DNA from 4 places in the Rahnella sp. CG8 genome. Region 1 is predicted to be linked to each of the others. Evidence: predicted binding sites of a transcription regulator. Region 1 holds the regulator's gene; each other region holds the start of a gene.
The links. Region 1 encodes PhoB, which activates phosphate uptake and scavenging genes when phosphate is short. Its sites were predicted from a motif close to CTGTCATAAAACTGNCNNAT; they were not measured.

Region 1 (6,230 bases):
AAAATGGGAGCGGGATGAAACCAAACCCACCGGAGCGGCGCTGATCTTACTGATGCTAATTGAAGAAAAAGGTTTACAGATCATCTGCTAAAAGAAGCCACAGCTTGTTGCTGTGGCTTGATTTTTATCCCTTTACGCCGCTTTGGCTGGCCTGTTCCTGAGGAACAATCAACTTCGGCGCCAGCATAAACATAAACCGGGTACCGACGCCGACTTCACTCATGACTTCAAGTTTCGTGTGGTGATGGCTGAGCGCATGTTTGACGATTGCCAGTCCCAGTCCGCTGCCGCCGGTCTGACGTGAACGGGCTTTATCGACGCGGTAGAAACGTTCGGTCAGGCGCGGCAGGTGCTGCGGCGCAATGCCCGGTCCGTTGTCGCTGATCTGGAACTGTGCGCCATGCGGCGTTTGTTGCCAGCTGACTTCAATCCGTGTCCCCGCTGGCGTGTGGTTAACCGCGTTATACACCAGGTTCGACACCGCGCTGCGCAGTTGATCTTCATTACCAAAGACCTTCAGCTTGTCGTTTACGCGAAACACCACTTCATGCCTGCCGTTGCTTAACGTTTGCACTTCACGTTCGAGCATGCCGAGCATCACCGGAATATCGACTTTCTCGTGCAAATCAATATTCGCTGAGGCTTCGATTTTCGACAGCGTCAGCAGCTGCTTCACCAGCCCGTCCATCCGCCGCGTCTGTTCCTGCATGGTATCCAGCGCTTTAGTGCGGAAAGGCTCTTCCAGCTTGGCGTCTTCCATCATTTCCAGATACCCCTGCAATACCGTCAATGGGGTTCTCAGTTCATGACTGACGTTAGCGAAGAAGTTACGCCGTGCGCCTTCAAGCTGACGCATCTGGGTCACGTCGCGTGCCACCATCAGCAGTTGTCCTTCGGAATAAGGCATGACGCGAAACTCGACATAATGCTCATTATTGAGTTGTAAATTCAGCGCCCGGCTGAAATCGCGGGTCTGGATCCACAGCCGGAATTCCGGATAACGCAGCAGGTTGAAGATATGTTGCCCGTTATCTTCCGGCCAGCGGAAACCGAGCAAATCCTGCGCCAGTCCGTTACACCAGAAAATATTGCCATCTTCAGTCGTCAGCACCACGGCATCCGGCAGCGATTCGGCACCGCTGCGAAAACGTTTGATGAGCTGACCTAATTCCCGACGGCGACGCCGGTTGCGTATCTGCATCTGGTTCAGCCCGTAAAACAGCGGCTCCCAGCTCCAGCGCCCATTCGGTGGCGTAATGCTGCGGTCGAGCCACAGCCAGTGAGAGAGTTTAAGCTGGTTGTAATAATTCCAGCCCAGTGCCGCCATCAGCGACACCAGGAGGAGCCAGCCGAAATGGCCGACGAAGATACCGAGAATTAACGCTGGCAGGCAAAAGAGAAACAATTCACCCGCCAGTCGTTTCCATGACAAACGTTCTAGCACACAGATTCTCCGCTGTGAGGGCTCAATAACGCGTTGAAAAACGGTATCCGGTACCACGAACAGTCTGGATCATTCTGTCATGTCCACTGGTTTCCAGCGCCTTACGTAAACGACGAATATGCACGTCAACCGTGCGATCTTCCACATAAACGTTAGTGCCCCAGACGTTATTGAGCAACTGTTCGCGGCTGTATACACGTTCGGAATGGGTCATAAAGAAGTGTAATAACTTAAATTCGGTCGGCCCCATATCGAGCGCCTGCTCGTTGGCCATCACCCGGTGAGACGACGGATCCAGGCTTAAACCCTGCATGTCGATCACTTCTTCCACCGCCATTGGCGAGATGCGACGCATCACGGCTTTAATGCGGGCAACCAGTTCTTTCGGAGAAAACGGTTTAGTGATGTAATCATCGGCACCCACTTCAAGGCCGCGCACCCGATCTTCTTCTTCACCGCGTGCGGTCAGCATCATCACCGGAATTTCGCGGGTCAGTGCCTCACGTTTAAGATGCTTAATAAACTGAATACCGGAACCGCCAGGTAACATCCAGTCAAGCAGGATCAGTTCAGGGTAAGGTTCAACAAGCTGCCCAATCGCTGAATCAAAATCCTCAGCTTCTACGGCCTGATAGCCATTTTGTTCCAGTACAAAACACACCATTTCACGGATTGGAGCTTCGTCTTCAACCACCAATATACGTCTAGCCATCGTAGGTCCTGCCAATAGGTTAGCGATCTTTTATTTGATTGCGGGCGCCATTATGCGTCAGTTTTGTGACAGATTTATGAATGAAAAGAATGGTTCATTACAGTCAACTATGACAGATAATTTTCGGCCATCTTGCTGAAATTGGTCTGATTTATCGGGGACAGCTTCCCCTGCCGACGTTTATACTTTACCCCATTGTCGTCATCCAGGGTTCATACGGGAGTCTCATGCGCCTGATCCACACGTCAGACTGGCACCTAGGCCAGTACTTTTTCACTAAAAGCCGTGCAGCCGAACATCAGGCATTTTTGCGCTGGCTGACCGGTCAGGTGCAACAACATCAGGTCGACGCCGTGATTGTCGCGGGCGATATTTTCGACACGGGTTCCCCACCCAGTTATGCCCGCGAATTGTATAACCGCTTCGTGGTGGAATTACAGCAAACCGGCTGCCAGCTGGTGGTGCTGGCTGGTAACCACGATTCTGTCGCCACGCTCAATGAATCGCGCGAGCTCCTTTCCTGCCTGAATACGCGGGTGATTGCCACCGTCGGTGAAAACCTTTCTGAACAGATTTTAGTGCTCAGTCAGCGTGACGGGAAACCCGGCGCGATACTGTGCGCTATCCCGTTTTTACGCCCGCGTGATCTGCTCGCCAGCCAGGCGGGACAGTCCGGCAGCGACAAGCAACTGGCATTGCAGGAAGCCATCGCCGCGCATTATGACGCGCTCTGGCAGGCTGCGCAGGCCAGACGTGACGAACTGGGCATGCCGCTGCCTATTATTGCGACCGGCCATCTGACGACTGTCGGTGTCAGTACCTCTGATTCCGTGCGCGACATCTATATAGGTACGCTCGATGCGTTTCCGGCGCAGGCCTTTCCGCCGGTCGATTATGTGGCACTGGGTCATATTCACCGTGCACAATGCGTCGCCAAAACCGAACATATCCGTTACAGCGGCTCGCCGATTGCCCTGAGTTTTGACGAACTGAGCAAAGCTAAAAGTGTGTACTTACTTGATTTTGATGGTGCGACGCTCAACGCCATCGACACACTGGAAATCCCGGTTTTCCAGCCGATGCAGATAATCAAAGGCTCGCTGGTGGAGATTGAACACCAACTGGCACAGTTCGAAGGCGGTGATCCGGCCAAACCGGTGTGGCTCGATATTGAAGTCTCCACCCAGGATTATCTCAGCGACATCCAGCGACGCATTCAGGCGCTGACGGAAGATCTGCCGGTAGAAGTCGTGCTGTTACGCCGCAGCAAAGAACAGCGCATCAACAGTATTGAGCAGCAGGAAAAAGAAACCCTCAGCGAACTGAGCGTCAGCGACGTGTTTGAACGACGACTGGCGCTGGAACCGGCCCCTGACGAGCCGCGTCAGGCTCGGATGCGCACGTTGTTTGCGCAGGTGGTTGAACAGGTTACCAACGGTCAGAACGCGGAGGACAGCGCACAATGAAAATTCTCAGCCTGCGTTTAAAAAACCTGAACTCGCTGGAAGGCGAATGGAAAATTGATTTCACCGCCGAGCCGTTTGCCAGCAACGGATTATTCGCCATCACCGGCCCGACCGGCGCGGGGAAAACCACCCTGCTCGATGCCATTTGTCTGGCGCTTTATCATCAGACGCCACGGCTGAACATTACACCAAGCCAGAATGAACTGATGACCCGCCACACCGCAGAATCGCTGGCCGAAGTGGAGTTTGAAGTCAAAGGTGTGGGTTACCGCGCTTTCTGGAGCCAGCGCCGCGCCAAAAATTCCCCTGACGGAAATCTGCAGGCACCGAAAGTCGAGCTGGCGTTACTGGCCGACGGCAAAATTCTGGCGGATAAAGTGCGCGATAAACTCGATGCCATCGCCACACTGACCGGGCTGGATTTCGGTCGTTTCACCAAATCCATGATGCTGTCTCAGGGGCAATTTGCCGCATTCCTGAATGCCGATGCCAATGACCGCGCCGAACTGCTGGAAGAACTGACCGGCACCGAAATTTACGGTCTGCTTTCTCAACGCGTGTTTGAGCAACATAAAGAAGCGCGTATTGCGCTGGACGGTCTGCATCAGCGTATGGCCGGAATCGAACTGCTCAGCGAAGAACAGCGCCAGACGCTCGAAGCACAACGTGCTGAACTGAACGCGCAGGAAATCAGCCTCAGTCAGCAGGCGCAGCAGCGCCAGCAGGATCTGAACTGGCTGCAACAGTGGCAGCAGGTGCAGCAAAAACAGCAGCAGTCTCAGCAACAACTGACCGCCGCAGAGCAGGAAAATCTGGCCGCCGCGCCGCAGTTACAGCAACTGGCGCGCAGCGAACCGGCAGAAAAACTGCGTCCGTTACTCAATGATCGCCAGCGCTGTCAGGATGACGCGCAGCGCCTTCAGCAATTACTGATACAACTGACGCAGCAGCAGGAGCAGCAGATTGCACAGATGACGCCGCTGAGTCTGGCGGTGGAACAGGCGCACACTGCGCGGCAGAAACAGGCGGAAGAACAGCGCCAGATGCAAACGCTGATCGAAGAAAAAATCCTGCCACTGGATAGCGAAATCGCGCAATGGCGCAAATCGCTGGTGGAAACACAACAGGCGGTCAGCGAGTCGCAGAAACAGGCTGGTGAACATAGCGCGACGCTGCAGCAAATCACGGCGGAACGTCAGAAACTGGATGAGGAAAGCCGCCAGCATCACACCCGTCAGGCCGCGCTGACTGAAGCCCTTAACGTTGCACAACAACGTCAGGCTGAACTGGAAAAACAGTACCCGCAGGTAGTGTTACAAAAACGTCAAACCGAACTCATGCAGCTCCGGCCGGTGCGGCAGCAGCTGTTTTCACTCTCGCAAATCTTCCCGCAACTGAACCAGCGCGTGCAGCAACAGCATAAAGATTTTGCGCAGTACCAGACGGTGCTGGCCGAAGAAGAACTGCGTCTGGGCGCGATCCGTCTGCAATGTCAGAAACAACTGGAACATCTGAACGACGTCAAGGCGCTGCATAAACAGGAAATGCTGATCGTCAGCCTTGAAGCCGAACGCGCGAATTTGCAAAGCGGCAAAGCCTGTCCGCTGTGCGGCTCAACATCACATCCGGCGATTGAACATTATCAGGAGGTTAAACCTTCTGAAACCGCGCAGCGCGTCGAGAAAATGCAACTGGAATTCGATGCAGCAAAAGCCAGCGGTATCGAACTGGCGGCGAAAATTAAAGGCCTGAAAGAGCAACAAACACGGCTGCAAACTCAGCTTGAGCAGGATCAGCAACAACTGAATGCACATACCCTGAACTGGCAACAACTCAGTGCGCCGCTGAATCTGACGTTTACGCTGCATGATACCGCCGACATCACGCAATGGCTGACCGCCCGCGATGAGGAAGAGCAGCAGTCGCAGGCGCGACTGAGCCAGCACGAACAGCTGGCGCGGGCCCTGCAACAGGCCAAAGATGCCCTGAACGACGCACTGAATGCACAGCAGAAAGTGCAGCAGCAAAGCGCCTTGCTGACAGAGCGCGTTACCCGGCTGGAAGAGATGCAGGCAAAATCTCAGCAAGACCTCGTGCGGTTGCAAAAGCAACTGGCGGAAGGTGAAAAATCCCTTTCTGAGCTGAATGCCCGACGCCTCGAACTGTTCGGAGAGCGTCAGGTTGCTCAGGTTCGCGAGCACTTACATCAGCAACAACAGGCGACAGAACAAGCGCTGAGTGATGTCCAGACCGCGCTGCATAAGGCGCAGGAACTGCGCGACCAGTTGGCCGGTCAGTTGGCCAGTACGCAGCAGCAACAGTTACAGACCGCCGCACAACTGACGCTGGTGGAACAGGCGTGGCAGCAGGCATTGAGCGCCAGCGGATTTGCGGATGAAGCCGCAGTGAAACTGGCGCTGCTCGACGACGCGTTGCGCCAGCAGCTTCAGCAACGCAAAGAACATCTGCAACAACAACTGGCACAGGCGCAGGCATTACTGGCGGATGCCCGTCAGCAGCTCGAAAAACATCAGCTTGCCCGTCCTGCACATCTGAGTGAAACCGACAGTGATCTTAACGCCCTGACGGTGCAACAGGCGGAGCTGGC
Region 2 (6,230 bases), on a different contig from region 1:
GGTGGCGCTGATTATTTTCGGGCCGGTGGTCGGTGTGGTGCTCGATGGTTACAGCTTTAACTTTCATAGCCAGAGGCTGGTCTGGATCATTGCTGCGGTGATGACGGGCCGCTTCCTGCTCAGTGCATTTTTAGAAACCACAGGCGGGCAGAAAATGCGTGCGCGTTTCGAATCCGACAGCGCGGGCGTCTATGTCCGGTCGCCGGATTATAAAAGTCATCTGCGCTGGGTTATTCCGCTGCTGATTGTGCTGGCCATTTTCTTCCCGTTCGTCGCCACCAAATACATTCTGACGGTCGCCATTCTGGGACTGATTTATGTGTTGCTCGGCCTCGGGCTGAATATCGTGGTCGGACTGGCCGGTTTGCTCGATCTGGGGTATGTGGCGTTTTACGCCATCGGGGCTTACGGGCTGGCGCTGGGGTATCAGTATCTCGGCCTCGGCTTCTGGTCGATGCTGCCGCTGGCGGCGGTGATGGCCGCGCTGGCGGGTGCGTTGCTGGGTTTCCCGGTGCTGCGTATGCACGGCGACTATCTGGCGATCGTGACGTTAGGTTTCGGTGAAATCATCCGGCTGGTGCTGACCAACTGGTTGTCGTTTACCGGCGGCCCGAACGGTGTTTCCGCGCCTCCGCCCACCTTTTTCGGGCTGGAGTTTGGCCGGCGGGCAAAAGAGGGCGGCGTGCCGTTCCACGAGTTTTTCCATCTGACCTATAACCCGAATATGAAATTTATCTTCATCTATGCTGTGCTGGTTCTGGTGGTGTTGCTGGTGTTGTTTATCAAACACCGGCTGACCCGCATGCCGATTGGCCGCGCGTGGGAAGCGCTGCGTGAGGATGAGATTGCCTGCCGCGCGATGGGGCTGAATCATGTGCTGGTCAAGCTGTCTGCCTTTACCCTCGGGGCTTCCACGGCCGGAATTGCGGGCGTGTTTTTCGCCACGTATCAGGGCTTCGTTAATCCGACGTCTTTCACCTTTTTCGAATCTGCACTGATTCTCGCTATTGTGGTTTTGGGCGGTATGGGCTCAACCATCGGCGTGGTGCTGGCGGCATTTGTGCTGACCGTCGCGCCGGAACTGTTGCGCAGCTTTGCCGAATATCGCGTATTGCTGTTCGGCGTTTTAATGGTGGTGATGATGATCTGGCGGCCACGCGGGTTGATCCGCATCAGCCGCAGCGGGTTTGCCGTGCGTAAAGGAGTCGCGCCATGAGCGAAGCGTTAGCGGATAACAACATCCTGAGTGTCGAGCATTTGCGCATGCATTTCGGCGGCATTAAGGCGCTGAACGATGTGAATCTTGCGGTGAAACGCGGATCGATTACCGCGCTGATCGGCCCGAACGGCGCAGGAAAAACCACGGTATTTAATTGCCTGACAGGTTTTTATAAAGCGTCCGGCGGCAATATTTTGCTCAATACGCGCCGCCGGACGACCAATGTAATCCAGGTGCTCGGGCAGAAATTTCAGCCTGATGACTGGATAAAACCAGCGCAACTGGGCAAACGTATTTTCTACAAAATGTTCGGCGGTACACACCTGGTTAACCGCGCCGGGCTGGCGCGTACCTTTCAGAATATCCGGCTGTTTCGTGAAATGTCGGTGGTTGAAAATCTGCTGGTCGCTCAGCACATGCAAACCAACCGCAACCTGATTGCCGGTGTGCTCAATACGCCGGGTTATCGCCGTGCGGAAAATCAGGCGCTGGACCGCGCATTTTACTGGCTGGAAGTGGTGGAACTGGTGGATTGTGCCAACCGGCTGGCAGGGGAAATGTCTTACGGTCAGCAGCGCCGGCTGGAAATCGCCCGTGCGATGTGTACCGCGCCGGAAATGATTTGCCTGGACGAACCGGCAGCCGGTCTGAATCCGGTTGAAACACGTACGCTGAGCAAAATTATCCGCTTCCTGCGCGATCATCACGACATCACCGTGCTGCTGATCGAACATGATATGGGCATGGTGATGGACATTTCCGACCACATTATCGTGCTCGACCACGGCGATGTGATTGCCGAAGGAATACCGCAGGCTATTCAGAACGATGAGAAAGTCATTGCCGCGTATCTGGGTGCTGATGAAGACGACGAGGTCAGCTTATGAGCGACGCGATGCTGGAATTTCGTGATGTGAATGTGTATTACGGGGCGATTCAGGCATTACAGCAGGTCTCTTTGCAGGTGCATGAGGGGGAAACGGTGGCGTTGATTGGTGCTAACGGTGCCGGGAAATCAACGCTGCTGATGTCGATATTCGGTCAGCCACGTATACAGAGCGGGCAGATCCTGTTTCGCGGGGAAGATATCAGCCGCAAATCGACACACTTTGTGGCTTCGGCTGGCATAGCGCAATCGCCGGAAGGGCGACGTGTTTTTCCGGATATGACCGTGGAAGAAAACCTGCTGATGGGCACCATTCCCGTCGGGAATAAACACGCGGCAGAAGATCTGCACACCATGTTTGAGTTATTCCCGCGCCTGAAGGAACGCCGTAAACAACGGGCGATGACCATGTCCGGTGGTGAACAGCAAATGCTGGCGATTGCCCGTGCGCTGATGAGTCGCCCGAAGCTGTTACTGCTCGATGAACCGAGTCTTGGGCTGGCGCCTATTATCGTTAAACAGATTTTCCAGACCTTGCGCGAACTGGCAAAAAACGGCATGACTATCTTTCTGGTGGAGCAAAATGCGCATCATGCGCTCAGGCTTTCTGACCGGGGTTATGTGATGGTCAACGGACAAATTCGGCTTAGCGGTTCAGGCGAAGAACTTTTACATAATCAGGAGGTGCGGAAAGCTTATCTCGGAGGAATCTGATTTTTCATCTTCAATGCCCGCGATACCCCGTATTGCGGGCCTTCCCGCCAACTTTTTTCCGCATTTTCAACCTGCCTCCACATTTCGCCCACAGTATTCCGCTATCATGCAATTCTTACAGAAAGGTGACCGGAAAGTTAATTTTCTGAGGTATCATGCGGAATTAGCTGTCATGAATTTGTAAAACGTCAGTTTTTTTGGGCACATCAGTGGCCTGAAGCCGTGTTAAGGCGTTGACCCACCAGGATCAACAGGCTATATAGCGCTATCCGTTTTTGGCATGAATTTTCCTGTCTCAGGGATGAAGTAAGTGAATGACAAACGGGTCATTCGCTCGATGAGTTGAACCGTCGGCGCTGCTCGTAAAACAGCAGAAATGGGTCGTAGAGTTTATTGTTTAAATCAGACAGGGTGCTGAAATGGCTTCTGAGATAATTTCCTTCGTATTATTTCTTTCTTCTATTTTTCTCTACGTCACGCGGGCGTCGGCCAGCCGTGTCTGGTTTTCACTGGTGCTGTTTTTCCTCGGGCTTTACGTCATTCTTAACGTCATCCTGATCGGCAGCAATTATTTCACCGGTGAAGGCATCACGGACGCGGTGTTATATACCGTCACCAGTAGCCTGAAAGGGGCGGGGCTCAATAAATATATCCTGCCATTTATCGGTTTACTGGCAGGGCTTGTCAGCGTATTCGCTTTGCTGGCGTGGGGGCTGAAGCAGCGTCGTGCCAAAAACAGCAGCGCGGTCTACAGTGCGCTGGCCGTGGTGCTGGCGGTCTTTTCTGTCGGTTCCACACAGGCATTCCAGAACATCTCGCGTCTGGTCAAAACGCAAATCTCAGGCAGCGGTGCAGATTTTAGTACCTATTACAAAGTGCCCGAAAAAGCCATTAAAGGCGCGAAAAAGCCTAACCTGGTTTATATCTACGGCGAGAGTCTGGAACGCACGTATTTTGATGACAAAGTCTTCCCCGGCCTGACCACCGAATTAAACCGCCATAAAGCGCAGAGTACCGATTTCACAAACACCAAACAGTTGCCGGGCACTGGCTATACCATCGCAGGTATGGTGGCTTCTCAGTGTGGGATCCCGCTGTTTGCGCCGTTTGATGGTAATGCCTCCAGTGCACTGGCGACTTTCTACCCTGAAAACGTCTGTCTTGGCGATGTGCTCAAAGGTGCAGGTTATACCAACTATTTCTATCAGGGCGCTGAACTGGCTTTCGCAGGCAAAGGGACCTTCCTGAAATCCCATGGTTTCGACCATCTTTATGGTTACAACGAATTGCGTCCGACTGTCGCGGACCCGTCTTATAAAAATGACTGGGGCTGGTATGACGACACCTTGCTGGATGAGGTGTACAAAAAATTCGTGACGCTGAGTCAGGAAGGTAAGCCGTTCTCACTGTTCACGCTGACCGTTGATACGCATCATCCGGACGGCTTTATTTCCCGCGGCTGTACCCGCAAGGAATATAAAGTGAACGGTAAAGCCAACCAGTCACTGAGCGCCGTGTCCTGCAGTCAGGAACTGATTGCCGCATTTATCGATAAGATTAAAAAGTCCGGTTATTTCGATAACACCATCATTGTGGTGTCTTCCGATCATCTGGCGATGAACAACACGGCTTACAACATTCTGACCAAACAGAACCGTAAAGACCTGTTCTTCGTACTCGACGGGCGTCATCCGGCAGGGGAGCTGAACGGTGCGAAACGCAGCACCCTGGATAATGGCGCGACCGTACTGGATATGATGGGCGGCGACAACTACATCGGTCTTGGACGCAGCGGTGTTTCTGCGACATCGATGACTGCGCAGTTCCTCAATATTGATGACAAAGTGAATGCCTGGAAACCGGCGGTCATCAAACAGTGGGGCTTCCCGAACAGCATCAAAGACTATGCGGTGAATACCAAAGACAGCACTTTCACCTTCTCCGGCATGACCATCAAAACGCCGTTTATTCTGAAGGTCACGGCAGACAAAATTGAGCCGATGTTTGATGTCTATCTGTCCACGCCGCTGAAAAAACAACTGGCCGGACTGGCGACCAGCGATAACTTTGTCTGGGTTGATAAATGCTACGAAATGGGACGCGTCTGGGCACCAGAGTTGTCGCTCAATACCGGCCTGTGCGTTGCATCGGGGAACCTCGGGGCGAAGCCGACGATCGTGCAGATCACCGGTGATACCTTCAAAGGTAAAGTGGACTTCGTGAAAGACACCTCGGGCAGCAATGCGATTTATCAGCAAACCCTGAAGACGCTGAACATTGATGATTCCGCCACCACTTATCAGTCGAAAGCCATCGCTTTTATGGTGCCGGGATTGCCGGAGCAGGTAAAAGCGATTACCGGTGTTTCAGCCGTTGAAAACTGGGGACGCTGGTCAGATGCCAATCTGGCACCGTCGGTGAAAATTGATTACGTTAAACCGCTGCCCGCCACCTTTGATGTGGTGATCCGCGCACGGGCTTACGGCAATAACATCGATAAGCCGGTTTCCGTCCGTGTCGGGGATCAGGAGCAGTTTGTCACCTTCGGCGATAAAGACGGTATCGTGAAAGTACAGTTCACCAATCCGGGAGCGGAGCAAAGTATCGTCATCACGCCGCCGGAACCGACCGAACCCACTGAAGGCACCAGCGGCGGCTTCCAGCCTCGTAAACTGGGCATCGGCATGGTTTCTCTTGAAGTTCAGCCGGTGGATCCGCAGTCTTAATCCGCTGTTTGCCCGAAATGTTAAAAACCCGCTCCGGCGGGTTTTTTATTGGAAGCAAATTGGGGAAATGGCAATTGAAATAACACTTAGCATTTTTATCGCTTTACTATCCCATTTCGGTTATTCATTTCAAGAATAACTATCATTAAAACAATATTATAAAGAAATAAGCCGATGGGTATACTCGCCAAATTCCTGCACGGAAACACAGCCCGGAGCAGGCATCTCATCACACTTTTGGGGATAGCGTATGCGCAAGACATTCAACAAAACAAAGACCCGTATTCACCGTGCTGTTTTACTGGCCGCAACCTCGGCAGTGATCATTTCCGGCAGCGTGCTGGCGCCGCTGAGTGCGGCACAGGCCGCCGATAAAACCACGGTTAAGGTCGGAATTATCAGCGGGGAGGACGAAGATGTCTGGCGTGAAGTGGTCAGACAGGCCGCAGCAAAAGGTCTGACGGTAAAACCGGTGATTTTCAACGATTACAACCAGCCAAATGAAGCCCTGCAAAACGGCGAAGTGGATGCCAATGCCTTCCAGCATCAGCCTTTCCTCGATAACCAGATCAAAGTGAATCACTACAACATCGTGCGCGTGGGTGATACCGCTGTGTGGCCAATCGGGTTGTACTCTAAAAAAGTAAAATCTGCCGACCAGCTGAAAGAAGGGGCGGTGATTGGC
Region 3 (6,230 bases), on a different contig from region 1:
CGCGGATAACGGTCGGAATACAGATAATGAGAACCCTTGGTATGCAGGATAATCAGATGCTTACCTTTAGGATGGTTATTCATCGAGTCTTTCATTTCATCGATGAGCAGCATGTCATCCACCGGCTTACCGGCGTTGCGCTTTTCGGACGCGATGTTTTCACGCAGCGAATAATCATCCGCACGGGTTTTGTTATAGAACCAGGCTTCACTCTGCATGGAATATAACTCTGAACTCCAGCCATTACTTTTCAGCACGGAAAAGACGTTCATTTCTTTCAGCGTACGCTGTGGCTCTTCAGATGCCCCGCCTTCGCGGACAAACATACAGCGCAAGGAAAGCTTGGTGGCGGTATCACAGGAATAGCCCTGCAGGGCGACCAAATTTTTCTCTTTGTCGAGATTTGGCGTGTTGTCACGGTCGTAGCCGTACAGCCCCATATGGTCGCGGCGGGCGCTCTCGCCGATCACAAACACCACGTACATATCTTTGGCATCTGCCGGTGCGGTATACGTGAAATGTTTGGCCGGATCGTACAGATTTTTGGTGTCTTCCGCCTGGCTGTAACTGCTGTAAGTATACAAACCCAGCGCCGAAAGCCAGTTTGACGGCGAATACGTGCCGGCAACCACACCGCCATAACTCGCCATCATGCGGTTGTTTACGATGTCATGGCGATCCTGCACTTTGCCCATCAGTTGCAGCGGCATGTAACAAAGCAGGCCGGAGACCGCAAGCAGCAGGGTTCTGACCGCCAGTCTTTTAAAAGTCGTTTGTTTGAGAGCCGCACCCGGCATTTTGCTCAGCCACAGCAACAGTACCGGCAACAAACTCACCAGCACGGTCCAGGCGATGAAATGTGTTCCGATAGATTCTTTGGATAAATCAATGGAATCAGACGCCAGCGCTGCCGCTAAAATTCCGTAGCCGATATCAACGTTAAACAGGATCATGTAGTAACTGGCGGCGGCAGAGGAAATCACGATAGCGGTCATCAGGACACGGAAAACGGTTTTTCCGGTATACGACAGCAACATACAAAGGAAATAGACCAGGGCAAAACAGGCAACCATTTCGACAGCAATCGACAAGGCATTGTCATAATGCAGTTGCTGATAACGACGGATGAAAATCGGAAGGTTTAGCAGAAGCCCCAGGTAAAGTGCAACGAACAAAGAAATGCTCTGTTGCGAAAGTGTACGAATTTTATGCATTGGCAATAACTGGCTCTTTTGTGAGTCTGGCTGCGTTGTACTAACCGCTCATACCGGAGGTTGGAACCCACTCCTTAGGACATATAGACTCCGGGCTGAGCATTTTCGTTCAAACTGAATGGTGACTTCCAATGTGATAATGTAACAAAATTAACGAATCCTTTTTATTTCAATTACATGAAAAAGAAATATTCCGGCTTTTTTTACGCAATTTTTCCCTTTCATTGAGAAACTATTGAGAAAGCTTGCGGTCGGATGCGGGAAAATAAAGGGTAAAACACGTTTCTCCCTGTGCGGAACTGGTTACGCTGACACTTCCCTGATGCAGGGCCATAATGGCCTGAACAATCGACAATCCAAGGCCGCTGGAACTGCCACCTTCGCTACGTGAAGCATCCGCGCGATAGAAGCGGTCGAAAAGTTTTCCGAGTTTTTCCGGCGGAACAGGCTCACCCTGACTGATCACCCGGATATTCATGCCTTTTGCATGGGGTTCGGCGCGCAGCACGATGGCACTTCCCTCGCGGCCATAACGCACCGCATTAGCGACCAGATTACTCAGCGCGCGCTGGAAAAGGATCGCATCCGCATGCAAGGTTCCCTCACCTTGCCCGTGAAGCGTCATTTCACGCTCTTCGGCCAGCCCTTCGAAATATTCCTGGATACGGGTAATTTCAGATGAAACATCAATACTGGTGATGGTCAGAACCGAGCGCGCATCGGAAGCACGCGCCAGGAACAGAATGTTTTCCACCATACGTGAAATGCGTTCCAGCTCTTCTATATTGTTCGCCAGCAGCGTTTCGTATTCTTCCACCGTCCGGGGCTGATATAACGCCACCTGACAATGCCCCATCAGTGCCCCCACCGGGGTGCGGATTTCATGCGCCAGATCGGCGGAAAATTGCGTCAGCCGCTGATACCCCTCGGCGAGCCGGTCCAGCATGTCATTGAAAGAATAAATTAATTGCTGCAATTCCTGCGGCGCATTTTCCGAAGACAAACGCGTAGACAGACTGGCCGGATGGATCTGCGCCGCTTCATGCGCCATATTGCGCAGCGGCCGCAATCCGCGGCGGATCACCAGATAACCCAGTGCGGCAATCAGCAAATAAGCGAATAACACCGCGCCAATAATTTCCCAGCGGAAAGTCTGCAACAGACGCGACTCCTCGGTCATGAAATGCGCGCCGGTGATTTCAACTGTCCGCCCGTCCTGAATCTGTACCGCCGCACGGGCAAAGCGTACCGGCGTACCATCGGCGGCGGTGAGATGATGCACCGTATTCAGCGTCAGCGGCTGGCCGTCAGGCACCGCCGCTACCGGGGGCAATGCCAGCCGCGACGGATTGACGTTGATCAATAGCTTCTCACCGGACAGACGAAACGTCAGGATATCGCGCTCATTGCCAAGCATATTTTCAAACAGGCCGGGATTACGGCTGAGTTGCGACAGCGGGAATTCGTTGGCAAGCAGATGACGGAAATACTGCACACGCCCGCTGACCTGGTAATCCGCGCGGCGTACCAGTTCTTTATCCATCGAGTAATAGAGATAGAAACCGACGGCACTGACCACCATCGAGGCGATCAGCGCGAAAAGTAAGGTGGCGCGAAGCGTCAGCGACATGGCGCGTGTCGGGAGGTGAGTCAATTGACGATCACTCATGTCGCACTTCGCACACGTAACCAATGCCACGCACGGTATGGATCAGTTTCACCTCAAAGCTGCGGTCAACCTTGGCACGCAGACGCTTAATGGCGACATCCACTACATTGGTATCGCTGTCGAAATTCATATCCCAGACCTGCGAGGCGATCATGGTTCGCGACAGAACCTCACCCTCACGGCGCATCAGCAACTGCAGCAACATGAATTCCTTATTGGTCAGTGCGATGGTCTGATCCTGACGGGTCACGCGGCGGCGCAGCACATCAAGATTCAGATCCGCCACCGAATACGCATCCGGCTCACGGGCGGCCGGGCGGCGCAGCAAGGTGCGGATACGCAACACCAGTTCGGTGAAGGAGAACGGTTTGATGAGATAGTCGTCAGCCCCCAGCTCCAGCCCGTGAATGCGATCCTGTACTTCATCGCGGGCGGTGAGAAACAGCACCGGCACGTCGCTCTTTTTGCGCAGGACTTCCATCACCTGCCAGCCGTTCAGCCCCGGCAGCATGACGTCGAGGATCACCGCGTCGTACCCCTCTTCCAGCGCCAGAAACAGGCCGTCGGCACCGTTGCGCGCCAGATCTACGCTGTAACCTGCTTCTGTCAGCCCTTTTTTCAGGTAATCGCCTGTACTGACATCGTCTTCAATCACCAGTATTCGCATTCAGGCCCTCAGCGCCGCATGACCATTCACCTAAAGAATGATTCATCCGAAAGTTTATCAGTTTCGTCAGACACCTTTGATGACAATTTTGTCATCAATTTGTCATCAGCCAATACCGGTTTATCGTCCACTCTTAAGAAAGTTATTCATCACTGGCAGGTTCAGTGATTCATCTAACAGAATGAAAAAACACTGGAAAATGGAGAATTAATCATGAATGCACCAACACGTCTCGCTGGTCTGTTACTGGGTTCCCTGCTGATGTGCAGCGGGATGACATCGGTATTTGCCGCCGATAATGTGATTAAACCTACACGCGGAACCATTGATTCAGTTAATGACTCATCGGTACAAATCACCACACGTCAGGGCGAAAAACTCGACGTTAAGCTGACCGACCAGACCAAGATCAATGCCGTCACCAAAGGGCAGATCAGCGATATCAAAGCGGACAGCTTCATCGGGACGGCCGCCGTTCCGCAGGCTAATGGCACGCTGAAAGCACTAGAAGTGCACGTATTCGCACCCAGCCTGCGCGGCAGCGGTGAAGGCTTCAACCCGTTTGAATCCGCCGATGGCAAAATCAATACCATGACCAACGGCACTGTCGGCAAGCTGGTGAACAGCAATGGCCGCACCCTGACCGTGAAATATCATGATGCAGAGAAAACTGTCATTGTGCCTGACGATGTACCGGTTGTTCTGCTGGCGCCGGGCGACCGCAGCCTGCTGAAACCGGGCACTAAAATCGTATTATTTGCCATGAAAGATGACAAAGGTGCGCTGGTTGCCCGTGGTATTGCTGCCGGTAAAGACGGCATCGCGCCACCGATGTAATCCGGCCGAACAACAGGAGATTAAGCGTGAAACCTCAGCTCTCATCACCCCGGAAGCGCCGGATTCATTCCTGGCCGGTTCGCATTTGTCATTGGATCAATCTGCTGGCAATGATCGGCATGGTGATGAGCGGCTGGGGGATTTATAACGCCGACCCGCTTTTCGCTTTCACTTTCCCGCAGAACACCACCCTCGGCGGCTGGCTGGGTGGCAATATTGCCTGGCATCTGGCGGTAATGTGGCTGCTGGCGGGCAATGCCCTGTTCTATCTGCTGTGGGGCATTTTTAGCGGTCATTTCAGACGCGACTTTTTCCCCTTTTCGCCCCGTACGGTCTGGCGCGATACCGTTCGCGCACTGACATTCAAACTCCCGCACAAACTGGGTCAGTACAACGCGGTGCAAAAACTGATGTACAGCGGTGTTCTGTTGCTGGGCGCGCTGCTGGTGCTGTCGGGTTTGTCGATCTGGAAACCCGCGCAGTTCAGCGGTCTGGTCTGGTTGTTTGGCGGTTTTGATATCGCCCGTTATGTGCATTTCTTTGCGATGAGCGGCGTACTGCTGTTCGTCATTATTCACGTACTGATGGTTCTGCTGGTGCCGAAAACCTTCGTGGCGATGCTGACCGGCGGCAAAAAAATTAGCACGGAGGACCGAGCCGATGAGTGATAAAACACAGCGGCCAAAAATTATTCTTGAACCCGATCAGCGCAAGCAACTGGTTAATATTCAACGCCGTATGTTATTGCGCTCTGGCCTTACGCTGGGCGCGGTTTCGATGCTTACCGGCTGTAATCTGCAGGACGGCGATCAGGTCGATAAAGTGCTGTGGGCGATGTCCCGCTGGAACGACCGGGTACAAAGCTGGCTGTTCAGCGGCCAGAAACTGGCGCAAACCTATCGCGCCGATCAAATCACCACGCCGTTTCGTTTCAACGCGTATTACCCCGAATACAACGTGCCGGAAATCGACATCCCCAATTACCGGCTGGAAGTCTCCGGTTTGGTGCAAAAGAAAGCGCCGTGGACACTGGAACAATTGCAGCACCTGCCGCAGGAAAGCCAGATCACCCGGCTGATTTGCATTGAGGGCTGGAGCGCCATCGGCCAGTGGAAAGGCGTACCGCTGAAAACGTTTCTGCAACATGTCGGCGCGGATCTGACAGCCAAATATGTCGGATTCAAATGTGACGACCGCTATTATTCCAGTATTGATATGGCGACGGCACTGCATCCGCAAACCATTCTGGCTCTGGATTTTGGCGGCAAACCCTTACCCCCCGATTTTGGTTACCCGTTACGCCTGCGGATGCCAACCAAACTCGGCTTTAAAAACGCCAAACATATTGGCGCGATTTTCGTCACCAATGAATATCCCGGCGGCTACTGGGAAGATCAGGGTTATAACTGGTTCAGCGGGATCTGACAGGCATAAAAAAACCGCTCAGCTGAGCGGTTTTTGTTTTCGCGGGAGGGTAACGGCAAAGCGTTACGCTGCGGCGAAGAATTAGAAGCTGTAACCCACGCCTGCGATCCAGGTACCAACATCAACACTGCGGATGCGGGACTGTTCGTAAGACACGTCCAGAGCAACGTTCTGGATTGGGTTGAACTGCAGACCAGCACCGTAAGAGAAACCGTAATCGCTGGTGTCATTTTTTTCACGGTTAGCAGTAGATGCTGCCGCTTCGTTGTACTGGAATTTGCCGTAGCCAACACCCACAACACCGTAGATGGAAACCCAGTCAGCCAGACGGTAAGCAGGACCCGCAGTCAGACCGTAGTATTGTGCTTTACGGTAGTCGCCAGATGCAGGAGAGCTGTCATCTTCGATGTAAGTGAAA
Region 4 (6,230 bases), on a different contig from region 1:
CGGCGGGCGCGATGATGTCAACGAGCCTGAATATGCTGATCGCCTTTGCAGCCATTCAGGGGTTGGGCACCGGTGTGGCGGGCGTAATGGCGAGAACCATGCCGCGTGATCTCTACAGTGGCGGCGCGTTGCGCCATGCCAACAGCCTGCTGAACATGGGCATTCTGATCAGCCCGCTGCTGGCGCCGGTGATTGGTGGCGCACTGTCAGCGTGGTTAGGCTGGCGGGCCAGTTTTGGTTTCCTGCTGATTCTGTGCGCCGGTGTGGCGTTTTCGATGTACCGCTGGTTGCCGGAAACTCGTCCGGAATTCACTGCCGACCATCCGCCGCGCAACATGCTGGGTAGCCTGCGTTTATTACTGGCCGACGCCAATTTCAGCCGCTATCTGGTGATGCTGGTCGGTGCACTGGCCGGTGTGGCGGTGTTTGAAGCCAGTTGCGGTGTGCTGATGGGCGGTGTCCTCGGGCTGAGCGGTGTGATGGTCAGCGTACTGTTTATCCTGCCGATCCCTGCTGCCTTCTTTGGTGCCTGGTATGCCGGGCGGGCGGAGAAAAGTTTCCAGCAACTGATGTGGCATTCGGTCATCAGTTGTCTGCTGGCCGGTCTGGCGATGTGGATCCCTGGCTGGCTGGGTATCATGAATATCTGGACGCTGGTGGTGCCGGCTTCGCTGTTTTTCTTTGGCGCTGGCATGTTGTTCCCGCTGGCGACCACCGGTGCAATGGAGCCTTTCCCGTATCTGGCGGGCGCGGCCGGTGCGCTGGTTGGCGGATTGCAGAATATGGGGTCAGGACTGGTGGCATGGATGTCGGCGATGTTGCCGCAAACTGGTCAGTTCAGCCTCGGGTTACTGATGTTTGCGATGGCATTGCTGATTTTACTGTGCTGGTGGCCGATGTCGAACCGTAGCCAGCATGAAGGACATACTGCCTGATGGTGCAAAAGCAGGGCGCTGATGGCCCTGCTTTTTGATGACCGGAAGGAAGTTGATCAGATAATAAATTCGTGCAGCGCAGCGTCTTTTCGGTCGAGGTAATGGGTCGAGCGGATACGGCGAATGGTGCGGGATTTTCCGCGGATCAGCAGCGTCTCGGTGGTCGCCATGTTTCCCTGACGGCTGATGCCTTCCAGCAGGTCGCCTTTGGTAATACCGGTCGCGGAGAAAATCACGTTATCGTTACGCGCCATATCATCCAGCAGCAGCACTTTACCGGCCTCGATCCCCATCGCTTTACAGCGCGCCAGCTCCTCTTCGCCGATACGACGGTTTTCCGGTGTATCGCCTTTCACATCATGACGCGCCAGCAAACGGCCCTGCATATCGCCATCCAGCGCACGGATCACCGCAGCGGAAATCACGCCTTCCGGCGCACCGCCGATGCCATACAGCACATCCACTTCACTTTCCGGCATGCAGGTCAGGATTGTCGCCGCCACATCGCCGTCCGGGAATGCGAACACACGCACGCCTGACGCCAGCATTTCGCGGATGGCGTCGTCGTGACGGGGTTTTGCCAGAACAGCGACGGTCAGTTCGGTCAGCGGTTTATCCAGCGCTTTAGCAATATTGGCCAGATTCTCTGCCAGCGTCAGTTCGAGATTAATCGCGCCTTTGGCACCCGGCCCGACGGCGATCTTTTCCATGTACATGTCGGGTGCATTGAGGAACGAACCTTTGTCGCCAACTGCCAGCACAGCCAGCGCATTGGACTGGCCCATGGCGGTCATGCGTGTACCTTCAATAGGATCGACCGCGATATCCACCGCGTCGCCGTTGCCGGTACCGACTTTTTCACCGATATACAGCATCGGCGCTTCATCAATCTCCCCTTCGCCAATCACGATAGTGCCGTCGATATCGACTTTATTGAGCATGATGCGCATGGACTGAACGGCAGCGTTATCGGCAAGGTTTTTATCGCCACGACCCAGCCATTTGTAACCGGCGAGCGCGGCAGCTTCGGTCACGCGGGAGAACTCGATTGCTAATTCACGTTTCATTGGAAAGCCTGTAGAAAGAAAAAAAGAGGTCGGTGAGGCGAGGCTCATCTGTGGCGCAGATTTTAGCACAACGGGAAAGGTGCATAAAAAAACTCCCCGGATGGGGAGTTTCAGAAAGGGGTGTTGGTGATAATATCTGGCGATTACTCGTCGTGATCTTCCCACGAACGAACGCGTGCCACCGCTTTTTGCCAGCCTTTATAGCGGACATTACGTTCCGTCGTTTCAATGCTTGGGCGGAATTCACGTTCGATGGTCGCTTTGCTGCGCACTTCTTCCAGGTCGTTCCAGAAGCCGACGGCCAGACCTGCCAGGAAAGCAGAACCCAGCGCGGTGACTTCCAGCACTTCAGGGCGCTCAACGCGGGTGCCAAGAATGTCTGACTGGAATTGCATCAGGAAGTTGTTGGCCACCGCACCGCCGTCCACACGCAGTGCCTGCAGACGAGCGCCCGAGTCTGCCTGCATGGCATCCAGTACGTCGCGGGTCTGGTAAGCGATAGATTCCAGCGTCGCGCGGATGATGTGGTTGCTGTTCGCACCACGGCTCAGACCGAAGATTGCGCCGCGGGCATACGGATCCCAGTAAGGGGCGCCGAGGCCGGTAAAGGCAGGCACTACGTAAACGCCGTTCGTGTCTTTCACTTTCATGGCGAAATATTCGGAGTCAGTTGCGTCGCTGATCAGCTTCAGTTCATCACGCAGCCACTGAATGGACGCACCGCCGACAAACACAGCCCCTTCCAGCGCGTAGTTGACTTCGCCGCGCGGGCCGCAGGCGATGGTAGTCAGCAGGCCATTTTTAGAGGCGACCGCTTCAGTACCGGTATTCATCAGCAGGAAGCAGCCAGTGCCGTAGGTGTTTTTCGCCATACCCGGTTGTACACACAGCTGACCATAGAGCGCCGCCTGCTGGTCACCTGCGATGCCAGCGATAGGAATACGCGTACCGCCTTTACCACCAATGTTGGTCTGGCCGTAAATCTCAGAAGAAGAGCGAACTTCCGGCAGCATTTCACGTGGAATATCCAGCACTTCCAGCATGCGCTCATCCCATTGCAGATCATGGATGTTGAACAGCATGGTACGCGAAGCGTTGGTGTAATCCGTCACGTGAACACGTCCCTGCGTCATTTTCCAGACCAACCAGGTGTCGACGGTGCCGAACAGCAGTTCGCCGCGTTTAGCGCGTTCGCGAGAACCTTCAACGTTGTCGAGGATCCACTTCAGTTTGGTGCCGGAGAAGTAAGGGTCGATAACCAGGCCGGTGTTATGGCGAATGTATTCTTCCAGACCGTCTTTTTTCAGTTTTTCGCAGATGTCAGCAGTTCGGCGACATTGCCAGACAATCGCGTTATAGATTGGCTTGCCAGTTTCTTTTTCCCACACGATGGTGGTTTCGCGCTGGTTGGTGATACCGATACCGGCAATCTGATCGGAGTTAATGTCGGCTTTCGCCAGCACTTCCACCAGCACCGAGCTTTGCGATGACCAGATTTCCATCGGGTCGTGCTCAACCCAGCCTGACTTAGGGTAGATCTGGGTGAATTCGCGTTGTGACACGCTGACGATATTGGCATCGTGATCCAGCACTACCGCGCGTGAACTGGTTGTACCCTGGTCGAGTGCAACAATGTATTTTTTTTCGTGAGTCGTATCTGCTGACATAATATTCATCCTGCGAATGAGTAAGCTGTGGAACAGTTTAGCCGATCAGGCCTTACGCTGTTTGGATGGCTGAGGTGCTTTTTCTTCTGCCGGCTCATTAATCTGATTTGGCAAATGGCGGCCGATCAGCGCTTTATACGCGATGGCACCCAGAGAAGCACCGAGCAGCGGGCCAAAAATCGGCACCAGGAAATAAGGAATATCGCGCGCGCCGGTGAAGGCAACCTTGCCCCAGCCAGCGAAGTAGGCGAAGACTTTCGGACCAAAGTCACGTGCCGGGTTCAGGGCGAATCCGGTCAGTGGCCCCATGGAGGCACCGATAACCGCGATCAGGATACCGATCAGCAATGGCGCCAGCGGACCACGTGGAATGCCGTTGCCGTCATCGGTCAGGCCGAGGATCAGCGCCATCAGAATGGCCGTAATCACCGTTTCTACCAGAAACGCCTGCAATACGCTGATGTGCGGGTTTGGATAGGTAGAGAAAATACCGGCCAGATCCAGACTTTCGACGCTGCCGCGCACCATGTTGTGGCTTTGCTCAAAATCGAAGAACAGGTTGTAGTAAAGGCCGTAGACCAGTGCGGCGGCGCAGAAAGCTCCCGCGACCTGCGCAATGATGTAAGGCAGAACTTTGCGTCCTTCAAAGTTTGCAAACAAACAAAGTGCGACGGTCACCGCCGGATTCAGGTGTGCGCCGGAGATGGCGGCAGTCAGGTAGATGGCCATTGCCACACCCAGACCCCAGATAATACTGATTTCCCACTGGCCAAAGGTTGCCCCGGCAAGTTTCATTGCTGCGACACAGCCCGCACCAAAGAAAATGATAAGCCCGGTACCCAGAAACTCAGCGATGCACTGACCTTTTAATGTGGAACTCATGGTTTGGCTCATAGTTTGATCCTGCTAAGGATGATGTTAATGGTTAGTTATAATTTTTCTGTTATGTCGTTTGTCAACGTAATCGGATTTTGGCGTTCATCATTAAATGAGAACGTAATGTGAATTTATCGTTAACGAGCATAAACGAGAAATAGCGAAATCAAATTTTGTGTGTCGCGTCATAAAAATGAGCGATTTCGCGTATTGCTGGAACTTGATGCAGCGCAAAAAGTCCATGATTTAACATTTTCAGCCGCCATTTGTGACAAACGAACATCAACATGCCTTCCCGCGCAGCGGCTAAGGTTATTCGGCATTAAACAGTATTTCTGGTGTGTGACGCTGCTTTTTAAGCATTTCCTGATACCCGGCGCTGTTAAATTGCAACAGACTGCGTGGATAAAGGGGTTGCGGGTAGACAGAACAAAGCTGGCTACATACAATCACCCGTTAAGACACACGCTGGTTTTGCGCAATTCTCTGATGAATTCGTTATAAAAATCGACGGAGTGCAGGAATTTTTGAGCCGTGTCCGGACGATGCGGCAGAACATAAGATGTGCGCCTTGCGAACATAAGGGGACCGAAAAATGTCATTTGAAGTATTTGAGAAATTAGAAGCTAAAGTTCAGCAAGCGATTGATACCATTACTCTGTTGCAGATGGAAATCGAAGAACTGAAAGAGCAGAACAACACCCTGTCTCAGGAAGTTCAGCAAGCCAGCGGCAACCATGAGTCTCTGGTGCGTGAAAATGCGCAGCTGAAAGAAGAACAACACGTATGGCAGGATCGTCTGCGTGCATTGTTGGGAAAAATGGAAGAAGTTTAATTACTTCATATTCCAAATAAAAAAGGACGCCAAGGCGTCCTTTTTTGTTGTGCTCAGAAGGAAATCACTCAATATCGAGCGGGTCTTCGGACAGCACGATACCGGTATTATCGGCATAAAGATGGTCGCCGGAGAAGAAGGTGACGCCGCCGAAATTGACACGAATGTCGCTTTCGCCAATCCCTTCACTGCCTGCGCCAGCCGGGATAGCCGCCATCGCCTGGATACCCAGATCCAGCTCTTCGAGATCATCAACCTGACGGACTGCACCGTAAATCACGATGCCTTCCCATTCGTTTTGCAATGCAAGGCGTGCCAGTCCGGCATCCAGCAGTGCGCGACGAACAGAACCGCCACCATCTATCACTAATACACGGCCACGGCCATTTTCTTCCAGCAGGTCATAAAGCAAGCCATTATCTTCGAAGCATTTCACGGTGGTGATTTGCCCGCCAAATGAAGTACGGCCGCCAAAGTTGGAGAACAAGGGTTCAACGACATTCACTTCTTCATGGTAGATGTCGCAAAGTTCGGAAGTATCGTATTTCATAGGATTTCATCTGGTTGCTGCATGAGTGTTCAGTATATCCCTTTCCGGCGGATGTTGGCAAAATCATCAATTGTTAAATGTGAAAAGTGACCTGATAAACGCACATCAGGCCAACTTTACTCAATTGAGCAACAGACCCACTGCAAACAAGACGTTAGTCAGCAACGCGGTTTTTACCATATGTTCCAGCAACGGGCGGACTTCAGTGGATGTTGTCGATTTCATCACCCGCATCAGATGTTTTGCCAGCATTGGGAGCGCCAGGATAAACAGCCAGCCGGTCCAGTGAGGCAGGTGCAG

Region 2: a site for PhoB is predicted at 2,987-3,006, ahead of opgB (phosphatidylglycerol--membrane-oligosaccharide glycerophosphotransferase). Genes of this name have one in related genera too.
Region 3: a site for PhoB is predicted at 3,639-3,658, ahead of HGO41_RS03065 (heavy metal response regulator transcription factor). Genes of this name have one in related genera too.
Region 4: a site for PhoB is predicted at 4,728-4,747, ahead of HGO41_RS17515 (MIP/aquaporin family protein). Genes of this name have one in related genera too.

Annotation. Positions count from the first base shown of each region.
Region 1 covers NZ_JABAED010000004.1:51,962-58,191, reverse strand. Annotated here, with positions in the region: gene HGO41_RS05180 (helix-turn-helix domain-containing protein) at 1-91, shown strand, start outside; gene phoR (phosphate regulon sensor histidine kinase PhoR) at 125-1,444, opposite strand; gene phoB (phosphate response regulator transcription factor PhoB) at 1,467-2,156, opposite strand; gene sbcD (exonuclease subunit SbcD) at 2,384-3,622, shown strand; gene sbcC (exonuclease subunit SbcC) at 3,619-6,230, shown strand, end outside.
Region 2 covers NZ_JABAED010000018.1:10,758-16,987, forward strand. Annotated here, with positions in the region: gene livM (high-affinity branched-chain amino acid ABC transporter permease LivM) at 1-1,216, shown strand, start outside; gene HGO41_RS16850 (ABC transporter ATP-binding protein) at 1,213-2,106, shown strand; gene HGO41_RS16855 (ABC transporter ATP-binding protein) at 2,103-2,819, shown strand; gene opgB (phosphatidylglycerol--membrane-oligosaccharide glycerophosphotransferase) at 3,239-5,545, shown strand; gene HGO41_RS16865 (MetQ/NlpA family ABC transporter substrate-binding protein) at 5,796-6,230, shown strand, end outside.
Region 3 covers NZ_JABAED010000002.1:248,354-254,583, forward strand. Annotated here, with positions in the region: gene eptB (kdo(2)-lipid A phosphoethanolamine 7''-transferase) at 1-1,214, opposite strand, end outside; gene HGO41_RS03060 (heavy metal sensor histidine kinase) at 1,447-2,883, opposite strand; gene HGO41_RS03065 (heavy metal response regulator transcription factor) at 2,876-3,550, opposite strand; gene HGO41_RS03070 (hypothetical protein) at 3,764-4,387, shown strand; gene HGO41_RS03075 (cytochrome b/b6 domain-containing protein) at 4,414-5,055, shown strand; gene HGO41_RS03080 (molybdopterin-dependent oxidoreductase) at 5,048-5,812, shown strand; gene ompX (outer membrane protein OmpX) at 5,894-6,230, opposite strand, start outside.
Region 4 covers NZ_JABAED010000019.1:32,974-39,203, reverse strand. Annotated here, with positions in the region: gene emrD (multidrug efflux MFS transporter EmrD) at 1-935, shown strand, start outside; gene glpX (class II fructose-bisphosphatase) at 992-2,002, opposite strand; gene glpK (glycerol kinase GlpK) at 2,146-3,669, opposite strand; gene HGO41_RS17515 (MIP/aquaporin family protein) at 3,715-4,563, opposite strand; gene zapB (septal ring assembly protein ZapB) at 5,141-5,380, shown strand; gene rraA (ribonuclease E activity regulator RraA) at 5,445-5,930, opposite strand; gene HGO41_RS17500 (1,4-dihydroxy-2-naphthoate polyprenyltransferase) at 6,051-6,230, opposite strand, start outside.